Terriglobus roseus: one gene and its partner. The protein of the gene in region 2 interacts with the protein of the main gene of each other region in a pairwise test. Links are inferred from orthologs where the notes say so. Each region holds a gene or a part of one and is shown on either strand. Other genes may lie near its edges.

Region 1 (5,864 bases), 2.4 Mb from region 2 along the record:
CGCGCCGTTCATTTCGCGTGTCTGTTGCTGCTGCTTTCGAGCCTGGCAGTGTCTGACGCGCGTGCCAGCAGCGTGGAACCGGCACGGACTCCCGGTGGCGTCTTTGTTCGCAATCTGCTGCTTCAGGCAGCAATTGAAGAATCTGAGCCTGTCACGACCGGTCCGGCTAGCGAAGAACCCCAAAGCTTTACGGCTGCTACGTCATGTGAGCATGGCGTTGTTCGCCCGGTAAATGATGCCGCGGTTCAAACAGCGCACGTGCACGCTGTGACTGGAAACAGCCTGTAGCGCGCCGTAGATGAGAGTGCCGTACGTTATCGCGGTTGCTAATTGCACCGCGCCCTCTTGATCGCGCTATTTTCCGTACCAGCAAGGACGACCCCTGTGTTTAACAAGACTCTCGCCAAACTGTTTGGCACCTCCAACGAACGCGCTGTGAAGCGCATGCAGCCCATCCTCGATCAGATCAATGGCTTCGAACCCGCTCTTCAGGCGCTCACCGACGAACAGCTTCGCGCCAAAACGGTGGAGTTCCGCGAACGCATTGCCACGCGTACCGCTGACATTGTTGATCGCGATGAACGCATTGCCGAAGAGAAGGTGGTTCTGGACGAGCTTCTGCCGGAAGCCTTCGCTGTGGTTCGCGAAGCTGGCCGCCGTGTGGTGGGTATGCGTCACTTCGACGTGCAGATGATCGGCGGCACCGTTCTTCACCAGGGCAAGATCGCTGAAATGCGTACGGGTGAAGGTAAGACGCTAGTCGCCACACTGCCTTGCTACCTGAACGCGCTCGCTGGTCGCGGTGTTCACGTGGTTACCGTGAACGACTATCTGGCTAAGCGCGACGCCGAGTGGATGGGCAAGATTTACGGCTTTCTCGGCATGACCGTTGGTGTCATTGTTCATGATCTTGACGACCGCGAACGCCGTGCAGCGTATGCCGCAGACATCACCTACGGTACGAACAACGAGTTCGGCTTCGACTACCTACGCGACAACATGAAGTTCGAACTGAGCGAACTTGTTCAGCGTGGACACTACATGTCCATCGTGGACGAAGTGGACTCGATCCTGATTGACGAAGCGCGTACGCCGCTCATCATCTCTGGCCCCACAGACCAGACCACTGACAAGTACGAGCGCGTGAATGTAATCATCCCAGAGCTTGAGTTGGGTGAGTTCACGGAGACGCTGGAACAGAAGATTTACACCGGAGACTTCACGGTAGACGAGAAGGCTCGCTCCATCACTGTGACGGATGAGGGTTGGGAAAAGATCGAAGGCCTGCTCGGCATCGGTAACATTGCTGACCCCGAGAACTGGGATCTGAAGCACCACGTGGAGACTGCGATCAAGGCCCACAACCTCTACAAGCGCGACGTAGAGTACGTGGTGAAGGACGGCGAAATCATCATCGTGGACGAGTTCACGGGCCGTCTGATGCCGGGTCGCCGCTGGTCCGATGGACTACACCAGGCCGTGGAAGCGAAGGAAGGCGTCAACATCCGCAAGGAAGATCAGACGCTCGCCACTATCACCTTCCAGAACTACTTCCGTATGTACAAGAAGCTCTCCGGCATGACCGGTACGGCGGAGACGGAAGCCGCCGAATTCGACAACATCTACAAGCTCGAAATCACAGTCATCCCGACCAACCGCATCATGCAGCGCATTGAGCACCCGGACGTGGTGTATCGCACGGCGAAAGAAAAGTACTTTGCCGTGGCAGATGAGATTGATCGTCTGCACGCGAACAAGCAGCCGGTACTGGTGGGTACGACTTCGATCGAGAAGTCGGAAATCCTGAGCGAAATTCTGAAGCGCAAGGGTGTGCGCCACGTTGTTCTGAACGCGAAGTTCCACGAACGCGAAGCGGAGATCGTTGCGCAGGCCGGACGTCTGGGCATGGTGACTATCGCCACCAACATGGCGGGTCGTGGTACCGACATTCTGCTGGGCGGCAATGCCGAGTTTATGGCGCGTCAGGAGCTGGCAAAGAGCGGCGTCGCGAAGCCGCTGGCCACTGTGGAAGGTGAGATTGCACCTGTTGCAGCACCGGGCATGTACCGCTTCTACTACCAGAACGAAGAGCATGAGTGCACGCAGGCAGAGTGGGATAACGCGTTGGATCACTTCGCCACTGACTGCAAGCGTGAGCATGAGGCAGTTTTGGAGGCTGGCGGTCTCTTCATCATTGGTACGGAGCGTCACGAAAGCCGTCGTGTCGATAACCAGCTTCGTGGACGTGCGGGCCGTCAGGGCGATCCGGGTGCAGCGCGTTTCTACCTGTCACTGGAAGACGACCTGATGCGCATCTTCGCGCGTGAGTGGGTCAGCACGCTGCTGCAGCGTCTGGGTATGGAAGAGGGTGTGCCGATTGAAAGCGGCATGATCACCAACCGTATCGCCGCTGCGCAGAAGGCCGTGGAAACGCAGAACTTTGAATCGCGTAAACACGTTCTGGAATATGACGACGTGATGAACAAGCAGCGTGAGGCAGTCTACGGTCTGCGTCACAACCTGCTTGAAGGCGTAGACCAGAAGGAACTCGTCCTAGAGGACTACACGGCCACGGCGCTGTCGAACATTCTGGATGAGACGGCTCCTGCCAATGTTCATGCTGATCAGTGGAACGTCACTGAGATGAAGACGAAGCTGGTCGACATCTTCGGCACAGACTTCCCGCAGGTGGACTTCGCGGCATTGAATCGCCACGAGCTTGGTGACACTCTGTTTGAAGGCCTGAAGCAGCGCTTTGAGGTGAAGGAACAGATCCTTGGGCCGGACACTCTGCGATATCACGAGCGCGTCATCATGCTCAGCACGCTGGACGGTCTGTGGAAGGACCATCTTCTTGCGATGGACCATCTGAAGGAAGGCATCGGCCTGCGTGGTTACGCGCAGCAGGATCCGCTGGTGGCCTACAAGAAGGAATCCTTCGAGATGTTTGAAGCCATGATGCAGCGCTTCCAGGAAGACACATTGCGCAACCTGTACCGCATGCAGATCGTTGGTCCGGATGGCATTCCGATTGAGTCGCTGGAGCAGTTGGAGGCTCTGCGAAGCATGGCAGCACAGCCGGTGGCACCGCCTCCGCCGCAGCTTCCTCAGACTCCGCCGCCCATGCGCATGAGCGGTGGCAGCGAAGTGGAAGAGCAGCCTCGCCAGCCAGAACCGCCGCAGTTCCCAACCAGCCGCGGACCGCAACGGCAACAGTACGCTCCGCAGAAAGCGACCAGCGGACAGAAGCCAAAGCGCCGCCGGTAAGAAAAGAGAAACGCCGCAAGCAACAATGCTTGCGGCGTTTCTCTTTTACAGGAAGTGCCCAGAGTTATCGACAGTGTGTGAACTCTATTGCGCGGTCTTTTGGTGCTGCGCAGTGTTCCGCGGCGGAGAGTTTGCCAATCGCATCAGGTCAAGTACTGAACGGACTGAGACCGGTTTTTCATTTGCCGGGACAAGATGTTTGTAGACGCCCTGAATCTGGTGCTGAGTCATGCTGAGCGTGACTTGCAGATCGTCATAGACCGAAAGTATGTGGCTGTCTGGGCCGTATCTCTGCAGCAGACGCCATGCCTGATATGCAGCATCTTTCCCAATGCCTTCCTTTTCTGCCTCGTCACGGAACTGTTCCAAAGGAGATTTACGACGCTTCGCTTTGCGTTGTTCGGCTGACGCTTCACCGCTGGCAACCAAAGTATTTGGTCGACGTCTGGTCCGCCGCAACCCGATCATGCCAGCGAGAATCCAGAGGACTGTGCCCAGCAGAAGGATGAGCGGAAGCAAGGGAAGCCAGGGCAGCAGCGATTTGACGAACGCGGGCATGCTCTCCGAGTTCACAATCAGGCGATCCACTTCATTTTCAATGCTGCCGACCGTAAAGGAATACGCCACCAGAACACCCGAAAGCACGGCGAGAGCGACGCCCGCAGAAATCTTCCGCTTGTGCGCCACGCGGCGGCTGGTGTTTTTTGCGACACGGCTTATCGGAGCCGAGGCGGCTGATGAGTCATCGTTACGTGCTGCTACAGGCAGGCGGCTCGCGGTATCTTGCATTCGCACTTCAGGCGACGGCTTAAGGAAAGTTGAAGCGGAGAGCTCTTTGGAAACACGGGGAGATGCGGTTTCATGTGTTTCGGACACCGCGCGATTGCGAGCTTCAGGTACCGCCGGAACACTGACAGAGGGACGTGATCCAGACAAGCCTGAAGGGCGTGAAGGCCGAGATCGCGAGATGCCAGACGGGCGCGCGTATCCGGGCTTCGGATCGTCGTTTGATGGACGATTCCGACGACTTTCCGACGCTGGAACAGGCGCAGCTTTCGCCAACGACTGCTCTTGCGACCCACGGTCTGCCATGGACGTGAGTTGCACAATCTCCGTGTGGGACGGAACGTCTTGCGTCGGCGCAGGCGGAGAAGGCGCTACAGCGCGCACTTCTGGTTGAGGCGGGCGGAGGGCTTCGATCTCTTCGGTGAAATAAGAGATATTCGGAGCAAGAGAACTATTATCCGTCGCTCTTTTGACGGGATAAGGTGCCGCTTTGGGCTGTCGGGGGAGCCTGCGCGGCAGGGAAGAGCTTGCTTGGGTCGTGTCCATGGGCGCAGAGTGTGGGAGCCTCTATGAACGTATCAGACCCCGGATTATCACGCAGTGGTTACTGGGATGTTGTGAAATCCTTGTCGCTGTCTTTCGCGGCGGCTTGCGCGCGCCGAATGGCTGAAATGCGTACAACAGGACGCTTCACAGAATCCATGAGCGACTGCCGCTTTGCCGACTGCACCGCGTTCAGCAGATCCATCACGGTGAGAATGCTTGGCTGCGTGCCGGGCGATTCCTTGCGATCTGTATTGCGGAGAAGGTTGCCGTATGTGTCCTGCACCTGCTCCGGAGTCATGTTCAAATCCTCAACGAGACGATCATCCAATCGAGCTCGCATGCTACTGGCGTAATAGGGAAGAAGGAGCTGGTAAGCCTGTGTTGAGATCCTTGGGCGAATCCCCCTGGCTTCTGTGATCTGACGGAACTTCTCCAGAGTGATGACTTCGCGTCCTGCAAGCTTGCGGGTCTTCTTAGCACCACGAATGCTTCGATAGAGAAACCGTAGGATGCCAAACACCATCAAGGCTGCCACGATCAGTCCGATGGCAGGGTAGACAACTTCCATGATTTTGACGACGGCACTGTTTTCGCTTTGCGCGGAGCTATTCAACGTGGAAAAGAAATTATCCGCAGCGGTGGCAAAGCCTGCCACGTTGTAGACATAGCCCAGAAACAAAACGGCAACCACAACGATAAGAAGTGCGCCAAAAGCGGAGTTCCCGGATTTGTGGTCTTCGCGGCGACGCCGAATCTGCGGATCGGTGCTGCGCCGCCTGGGCGAGCTATCCATTGCGCGCCGACCAGAGCGATTTGCATGAGACGTATCTGTGGAACGGCGTTCGCCGGTTGGCGAAACGCGACGATCGCGGGCGCTGGGAGGATCAGGCAGAGACATGAACAACCCTCTCGGGAGGGAAAGCGTAGTGCAACACGCAAACCCTACGTGAAGGGTGCCTCAAAGTAAAGAAAAAAGGCTATCGCTGTCCTTCAGCGGAGATGGACTTTCGTCCTGTACAAGCGGCCAGAATTCGCTGCACTGTGCGTTCGCGCACGTCTTCCGTCAGGTCATAGACCTCGTGATTCCGATAGACGCGGATTGTCTGTCGAGTGGTGTCCACAAGAACTTCGCAGTGGTGGCACTCGCAGAGATGAGACTGAATTTCCGACAACAACTCAGGTTCAACCTGTCCGTCGAAGTAATCCGTCATTTGAGCCAGAAATTCCGTGCAGGTCATCGGACGCCTCCGCGGGTCTGTGTGTGC
Region 2 (7,528 bases):
CAACGGATAGGCGATGTAGATGAGGCCGAAAAAGCCTGCGGCGGCGATTGGAAGAACGCGTTCTAGATGCCCGCTCTTTGCTTCGCGAAAGGCGACGATGGTCAACAGGCTGAGGCCGAGCGCGCTTAACACGGGAAGCGGCGAATCGAGAGGACGCCAGTACGTCACCACGAACAGCAGAGCCACGGCGGGGAGCAACCACCATGCAGGAACCACTTCATCGCCTGCTCGCGTCAGCGCCACGTATTCATACGCGGCCAGCAGCGCCGCCAGCGCTGACATGACGATCAAAGCAAGCTGATTTCCCCAGAAGATCAACCCAAACACGAGGGCGATCAGGACCGTGGCAGTAAGGATTCTCTTCATAGGCCAGTGTTGAGAATACCCTTTACATCGGGCGGCTGCGTCGGCGTGTTCGCATGCTGAGTAGCAAGAGGGCCACACAAACAGCTGCCAAGGTCAGCGGCAGGGGAAGATTCTCTGTGGCACGCGCCAGAGCACCGAGCAAAACGGCGAAAAACGCATTGCCTGCGACGCAAACCTTTGCGAGTGTGCGATCGTGGGGGCGTTCGGCTCGCATCAGGTTCATGGAACCCAAGAGGAGCCCGCAGAGCGTGGTGCTTAGAACGAGTGGTTCAGCAGTTCCTGAGTATGAGCGGTGCAGAAGGACGAATAGCGCCAGACTGCAGCCGACGAGAACCCAGCCGAGGATGCGGTCGAGCGTCCGCATCGGCTAGCGGCTAACCATCTCCGGCGTTGCGGCCTGCGGCATTTGAGGATCAGGTAACGTTTCGTCGGTGAATTCTGTATCCAAACCGCCAAAGCGGCGGCTGCGCTGTTGGAACGCTGCGATGCCTTCCAGCAGGTGTACACCGCGGAAGTCCGGCCACAGGCGGTCTGTGACGAACAACTCTGAGTACGCGATTTGCCAGAGAAGGTAGTTGGAGATGCGCATCTCGCCGCTGGTACGGATCAGTAGATCCGGGTCGGGCATGTTGCGCGTGTACATGTGGTGCGACATGGTTTCGTCGTCGATGGATTCGACGCCGCCCTGCACGCTTAACAGATCTTCTACAGAGCAGCCGCGCCGGTGCGCTTCTTCCATCAGATCGCGCAGGATGGAACGCGTTGCGTCCACAATCTCTGCACGCGAACCGTAATTGAGCGCCAGTGTGAGCGTGGTGCCGGTGTTCTTTGCGGTCTCCGCCTGCGCCCACTTCATGGTTTCCTGCACTTCTTCCGGCAGTTCATGGGTGCGGCCAATGTAGTTCATGCGGACATTGTTGTCCTGCATGCGCTTTACATTGCTGACCAGATAATTCTTCAGCAGCTTCATCAGGAAGCTGACTTCCGCCTTGGGGCGTCGCAGATTGTTTTCAAGCGAAAACGCATACAGCGTGAGGAACGGAAGATTGATGCGTGATGCTGTTTCCACCACGAACTGAACACTCTCAGCACCCTGCTGATGGCCGAGGAAGCGCTTCATGGCGCGCTTGCCTGCCCAGCGGCCGTTGCCATCCATAATGATGGCAACATGTTCCGGGATGCGGGACGGATCCAGCGTGCGATACACCTCGAGTTCCTCAGGGGAAAGCTCGTGGATACGCAAGGGCTGGGTCAGTGGCAAGGGTTTCTACTCCGGAAGATTCGCTACCGCTCGACCGTAGCACGTCCGCTCAGGCCGTTGCAATGAAGCAATCGACCTGAGCGCGGTGCCGAGGAGAGAGAAGTCGCGAAAAGTCAGGTTCCTAAGCCATCCGGCGACGGCCACTGGCCAGTTCGCGCACATGGTTCAGGAAGATCGACTTCTGTAGCGCGTCCAGTTGCGAGCAGAACTGAGCGATCTCTGCCAGGAACGGATCTGCCATCAGAACAGCAGCTTCGTCCTTGTGACGCGTCTTTGCGTCGCGCAGAAGGGCGCTGATGTCCACCTGCAGAGCCCTGGCCAGACGCTCCAGGCTGCTGAGGGTCGGCATCGCCTTGCCGTTCTCAATCTTGCTGATATAGGTGCGGGGGACGTTCATGCGGCCAGCAAGCTGACGCTGGCTCAGGTTGCGTACGCGACGCAGATCGCGCACTGCGGTAGCCACCTGCAAACCGCTGTCGTCCGACGACTGTGCAGCCGGCGGAACCAGTGAAAGCGCGGGAGCCGCAACCGGCTCAGGCTCTTCCACATCCAGGGGCTTGCGGCACTTGCGGCAAAGCGAGTTTGCAGACCGGAACTGAACCAGGCTGCAGTGATCGCAACGAAGTACCTCCCGCTGTTCGACGGGTGCCATCATGGTTGCCATATTGTCTTGTAGCGGATGGGTGCCAGAGCAAGGCCCCATATCGCGCACGTCCGATAAAGAACGACCGCGATGTTCCTACTCTGATACGGGGTAACTGGTAAGTCAAGGGGGAACCGCCAGAAATACCCCCGAATTCCAGAAGAAAACCGGAAAGGAACCAAACAAGTAACTATGCCCCGCCGCTGTAACCGTGTAAGTGGAAGACGCAGCGACGCACTGTGGCGCATCGACGTGATGAAGCAGAGAATCAAAAACAAAGCTTAGAAACGCAAAGGATCGTGCCGGACATGTCACAGGATGCGCTGCTGGTTATTGACGTTCAGAGGGACTTTCTCACGGGTGGTTCGCTGGCTGTTCCCCAAGGTGAAGAAGTGATTCCCGTGATCAACCGCTTGGGCAAAAAATTTGCTGAGATTGCCCTGACGCAGGATTGGCACCCGGCGGGCCACATCTCGTTCGCGTCGACGCACGGGAAGCAGGCATTTGTGGAGACCGTTGAGGCTGCTTATGGAACACAGGCACTTTGGCCAGACCACACGATCCAGGAAAGCGCCGGGGCGGAGCTGTCGCCTGATCTGGAACTGCCTCATGCGGGGATGGTTCTACGCAAAGGGTTTCGGCGCGATATCGACTCTTACTCTGCTTTTCTGGAAAACGATCACACCACATCTACCGGTCTGGCTGGGTACTTCCGCGATAAGGGAGTCACCAACCTCTACCTGTGCGGCCTTGCGTGGGATTACTGCGTGGGCTTCTCTGCCCTGGATGGCAAGCAGTTTGGCTTCAACATCACGGTGATTACGGATGCGGTGCGGGGAATCGATCCGCAATCGATGACGGAGATGACCAAGAGATGGCAGGCGGCCGGTGTGAGCACCGTCACAAGCGAAACGCTGCTACACCGTTAGACTTAACCTATGCCGCAACAACCCTTCCACGCCGAAGCCCGTCTCCGTGTCCGCTATGCCGAAACCGATCAGATGGGCGTGGTTTATCACGCCAACTACCTGATCTGGTTTGAGGTGGGGCGCGTGGAGCTGATGCGTTCGCTGGGGCTTGCCTATGCTGACCTGGAGAGAGATCACGGCTGCCTTATCGCAGTCGTCAGCGTGGAAGCGCGCTATCGCGCATCGGCTCGTTACGACGACGAAATCGCAGTGCGCACGCGTATTACAGCCATGCGCGGCCCAGTCTTAAAGATGGCCTATGAGGTTGTGCGGGTGGAAGACGGGAAACTACTGTGCGAAGGCTCAACGAGCCACGTGGTGGTAAGCCGCGAGATGACGAAACGCGAGTTGCCTGAGCCCTACGCCCAGGCGTTTCGCAAGTTGCTGGAAAAGGAAGTTTAAGTGGTTGGTTCGGCGGCGTTGACCAGATCGCGTAGTTCCTTAGACGGCTTGAAGTAAGGCACGCGCTTGGCGGGCACCTCTACTTTGTCGCCTGTCTTTGGATTGCGTCCGATGCGCGCATTCCGCTGGCGGATGCGGAACGATCCGAAACCACGGATCTCCACTTTCTCATCGCCACGGATGGCATCAATGATGCCTTCGAAGAATGTATCCACAATCACTTCGCCGTCGCGGCGGGTAAGGTCGCCGGAGGCGGTCACGCCATCCACAAGATCTGCCTTGGTCATACGGGATGCCTCCTTACGAAACCCTGTCTGCCTGGCCGCGATATCACACGCGGATGCATGGAGTGTACACCGGACGGCGCGCCAAGAGGTCACGCCAACTTAAACGATCGTGAAGAAACTACGGGAGATCAGGGGACCCACGTGAGGAAAACCCGGGACCGATCAGCAACGTTTGCGATTGAGCAGACTGACTGGAACACCGAAGAGCAGCATGAGGGCCAGCAAGCCGTTCACCATGCCGAGACCGCCTTTTGGAAGCGGAATATGGAGTGCCGTGTGCGGCAACACGACGTAGTTCATCACCAGGTAAATCAACAGACCGTAGATAACGCCTGCTGCAAGCGGGTAACGGCGCGCGACGGACACCTGACCAACCACCAGAACGTAAAAGCTGGCCCAGAAGGCAGCAATCAGAAAATGCAAGCCCAAGCCGACGAATGACATAGCGTAACCGCCGCGCATTGCGCCTGGGCCCAGCAGGCAGGCGGCGATGGAGCGCAGCATCACGAGCGGATCATGTCCGTGGGCGAGGGTAAAGATTGCAGCATCTGCGATATCCAGGGTTCCGCAAAGGAGTGTTGCCACCAGGATGACCGTGCCCGGACTCCAGCAACCGCGTGCAGCCATTTGCACCTCGCCCACGAACGATAGCACCCGTAGGCATTGGCTATCTGAGAAAATGAAAGGTGATGAAAAACATCGCTATTCTCGGTTCCACCGGCTCTATTGGAACCAGCACCCTGGACATTTGCGAGCGCTACCCGGAGCGTTATCGCGTGGTCTCACTCGCTGCCGGAACGAACCTGGACCTTGCTTATCAGCAGGCTGCACGCTGGCGCCCACAGGTGATGTCCGTTGCCACGGAAGAGCTGGCCACACAACTGACGCAAAAGCTGAAGGCTGCAGGCATTACCGGCACGGAAGTGGTCTACGGGACTGCAGGCACTGTGCGCGTGGCGACGCTGCCGGAAGTGAGTTTTGTTGTTAGCGCCATTGTTGGTGTCGCCGGTCTGGAAGCGACCTATGCCGCTGTGAATGCGGGTAAGACGATTGGGCTTGCCAATAAAGAAGCGATGGTGGCTGCGGGCGAATTGATCATTGCGGCGGCGAAGAAGAACAACGTCACGATTCTGCCCATCGACAGCGAGCACAATGCCATTCATCAGGCCATGCGCGCCGGAACGACCAACGAAGTCAAGCAGATATGGTTGACCGCCAGCGGTGGCCCTTTCCGCAATACGCCGCTGAAGGACTTTGAAAACATTACGCCCGCGCAGGCGCTCAAGCATCCCACGTGGGTTATGGGACAGCGCATCACGATTGATAGCGCCACCATGCTGAACAAGGGGTTGGAGATTATTGAGGCCTGCCGCCTTTTTGATCTGCCTGCGAACAAGGTGAAGGTCACGATCCATCCGCAATCCACCATTCATTCACTGGTGGAGTATGTGGACGGCAGCATCCTGGCGCAGCTCTCCGTTACGGATATGCGTTTGCCGATTCTTTATGCGATGGCTTATCCGGAACGCGTTCCCAGCGAACTGACGTTCGATATGGCCGCGCTGGCGCAACTGGATTTCCAGCAGCCGGACTTTGAGCGCTTCCCTTGCCTGCGGTTGGCGTATGAAGCTGCGGAAGCCGGCCCGTCGCACTGCATTGCCCTGAACGCCGCCGACGAGATTGCTGTTGCGGCATTTCTGAACGGCGATCTACCCTTTCTTGGTATTCCGCGCACGATTGAACGCGTATTGGAACGGACACCAGCGGCTAATCCTGCGACAATTGCCGAAGTTCTACAAGCCGACGCTGCCGCACGAGAAAATGCACGCCTGGTGGCATCGGAGATGCTGTCACGCGCCTAAGGCCGTACAGGGAACAAACACGCACCACAAAACGTCTAAACTTCATGTTGCTCGGTCAGTTTTAGTGCCGGTCGGGCGTAGTTCGAGAGGGTCTGTTGCACATCGGCGAAATGCTCATCACCATTATTTATTTCCTCGTAATCCTGGGCGTTATGGTCCTGGTTCACGAGTTCGGTCACTTTGCCGCGGCGAAGCTCTTCGGCGTCCGCGTGGAGGCATTCTCCATCGGTATGGGCAAGCGGCTGTTTGGCTATGTGCATAACGGCACCGACTACAAAGTGTGCGCGCTGCCCATTGGCGGATACGTGAAGATGACGGGCGAAACCGAAATGGACATGATCCAGACGGCGCCCAGCGAAAGCATCGAACCCAATTCTCCTGACGGCGCTTTACACTCCGGTCGGCCGGGTGAAGACTCTGGCAACTTCAACGCGAAGCCGCGCTGGCAGCGCATGGTGATTGCCCTGGCGGGTCCGATCGCCAACTTCATCCTGGCGATTTTTGTTTTCACCATCGTTGCGCACTTCCACCACGAGACCATTGAGTATCTGCAGGATCGTGGCGAACTGGATTACGTTGTGGCCAATTCGGCTGCAGCAAAAACCGGTATCCAGGTGGGCGATCAGATTGTGCGTTTCGACGGCATCACGAATCCCACATGGCAGGACGTGATGATGTTCAGCGGTTTGAAGGCGGGGCAGACGCTTCCCTTCTCGTACATCCATAACGGCCACCGCGTCGACACGAAACTGCCCATCAACTACACCGGTAAGCCGGAAGACTTTGGCCCTGAAGATGTTTCCATGGTGCTGGGTCTTGTGCCGCGTCCGCAGGAAGGCCCTGTGGTGATTAACGATCTGCCCGATAGCACCACGCCTGCTGCACGTGCGGGTCTGCAGAAGGGCGACAAGATCATGGCCATTGATGGCCATAGCTTCCATGGCACGGAGGCCACCAGCGCCTATCTGAACGACGTGGATGGCCGTGCGGTGATGCTCACGATCGATCGCAAGGGCGAAACACTGCGAGTTCCCATTACGCCGCGTCTTACACCCGGACCGAACGGTACACAGGCTTACAAGCTGGGCTTTGGAGTGATTGCGCCGCCGGTTGTAACAACCAAGCAGCCGATGAACGTTGCGATCAAAACCGGTTGGAAGGATTTCACCAAGAACTCCACGCTGGTGTTCGATGTGCTGAGTGGCATGTTCAAGCGCCAGGTGTCTGTGCGCAACCTGAGCGGCCCCGTTGGCATTGCGCAGCAGGTGGGCATGGCTCGCGAGATGGGCACATGGACTGTATTGAGCCTGGCCGCTGCGATCAGCCTAAACCTTGGCATCTTCAATCTGTTGCCGATGCCCATCCTTGATGGCGGCATGATCCTGTTCCTGGTGATTGAAAGCATCATCCGTCGCGATGTGAATGCGCAGTTGAAAGAGCGCATCTACCAGGCGGCGTTTGTCTGCATCATTCTGTTTGCGATGTTCGTGATCTTCAACGACATCACCAAGCTGTCAATCTTCAGCCATAAGGGATAACGCAAATGCGCATTCTGATGGTGGGCGCCGGCGCCACTGGCGGATACTTTGGTGGACGCATGGCGCTCGCCGATCGCGACGTTACGTTTCTTGTGCGTGGCAAGCGCAAAGAACAGTTGCAGCGTGACGGACTTCGCATTGCTGGGCCAGCCGGTGAGGCTGTACTCTCGCAGCCGAAGCTAATCACTGCGGAAGAACTGA

What was found.
Region 1: the proteins of BLT38_RS00565 (region 2) and secA interact in binary tests that used the Escherichia coli proteins (3 or more experiments, as listed by UniProt). The link is inferred for Terriglobus roseus from one-to-one orthologs.

The regions. Positions count from the first base shown.
Region 1 is NZ_LT629690.1:2,497,015-2,502,878, reverse strand. What follows is about bases 7-3,467. They hold secA (preprotein translocase subunit SecA), read left to right. Parts: upstream 7-384; coding sequence 385-3,267; downstream 3,268-3,467. Other genes in these bases: BLT38_RS10525 (hypothetical protein), read right to left, coding at 3,352-3,467; BLT38_RS10535 (hypothetical protein), read left to right, coding at 7-288. Outside these bases: more of BLT38_RS10535, read left to right, coding at 1-6; more of BLT38_RS10525, read right to left, coding at 3,468-4,056; BLT38_RS20510 (hypothetical protein), read left to right, coding at 4,191-4,367; BLT38_RS10520 (hypothetical protein), read right to left, coding at 4,658-5,497; BLT38_RS10515 (anti-sigma factor family protein), read right to left, coding at 5,577-5,837. UniProt on the Escherichia coli protein: Required for protein export, interacts with the SecYEG preprotein conducting channel.
Region 2 is NZ_LT629690.1:107,577-115,104, reverse strand. The notes cover bases 2,171-4,924. They hold BLT38_RS00565 (acyl-CoA thioesterase), read left to right. Parts: upstream 2,171-3,208; coding sequence 3,209-3,640; downstream 3,641-4,924. Other genes in these bases: BLT38_RS00550 (1-deoxy-D-xylulose-5-phosphate reductoisomerase), read left to right, coding at 4,617-4,924; BLT38_RS00555 (hypothetical protein), read right to left, coding at 4,090-4,554; BLT38_RS00560 (HU family DNA-binding protein), read right to left, coding at 3,637-3,927; pncA (bifunctional nicotinamidase/pyrazinamidase), read left to right, coding at 2,579-3,199; BLT38_RS00575 (helix-turn-helix domain-containing protein), read right to left, coding at 2,171-2,291. Also shown: BLT38_RS00590 (phosphatidate cytidylyltransferase), read right to left, coding at 1-366; BLT38_RS00580 (isoprenyl transferase), read right to left, coding at 734-1,627; more of BLT38_RS00575, read right to left, coding at 1,749-2,170; more of BLT38_RS00550, read left to right, coding at 4,925-5,789; RIP metalloprotease RseP, read left to right, coding at 5,885-7,327; BLT38_RS00540 (ketopantoate reductase family protein), read left to right, coding at 7,333-7,528.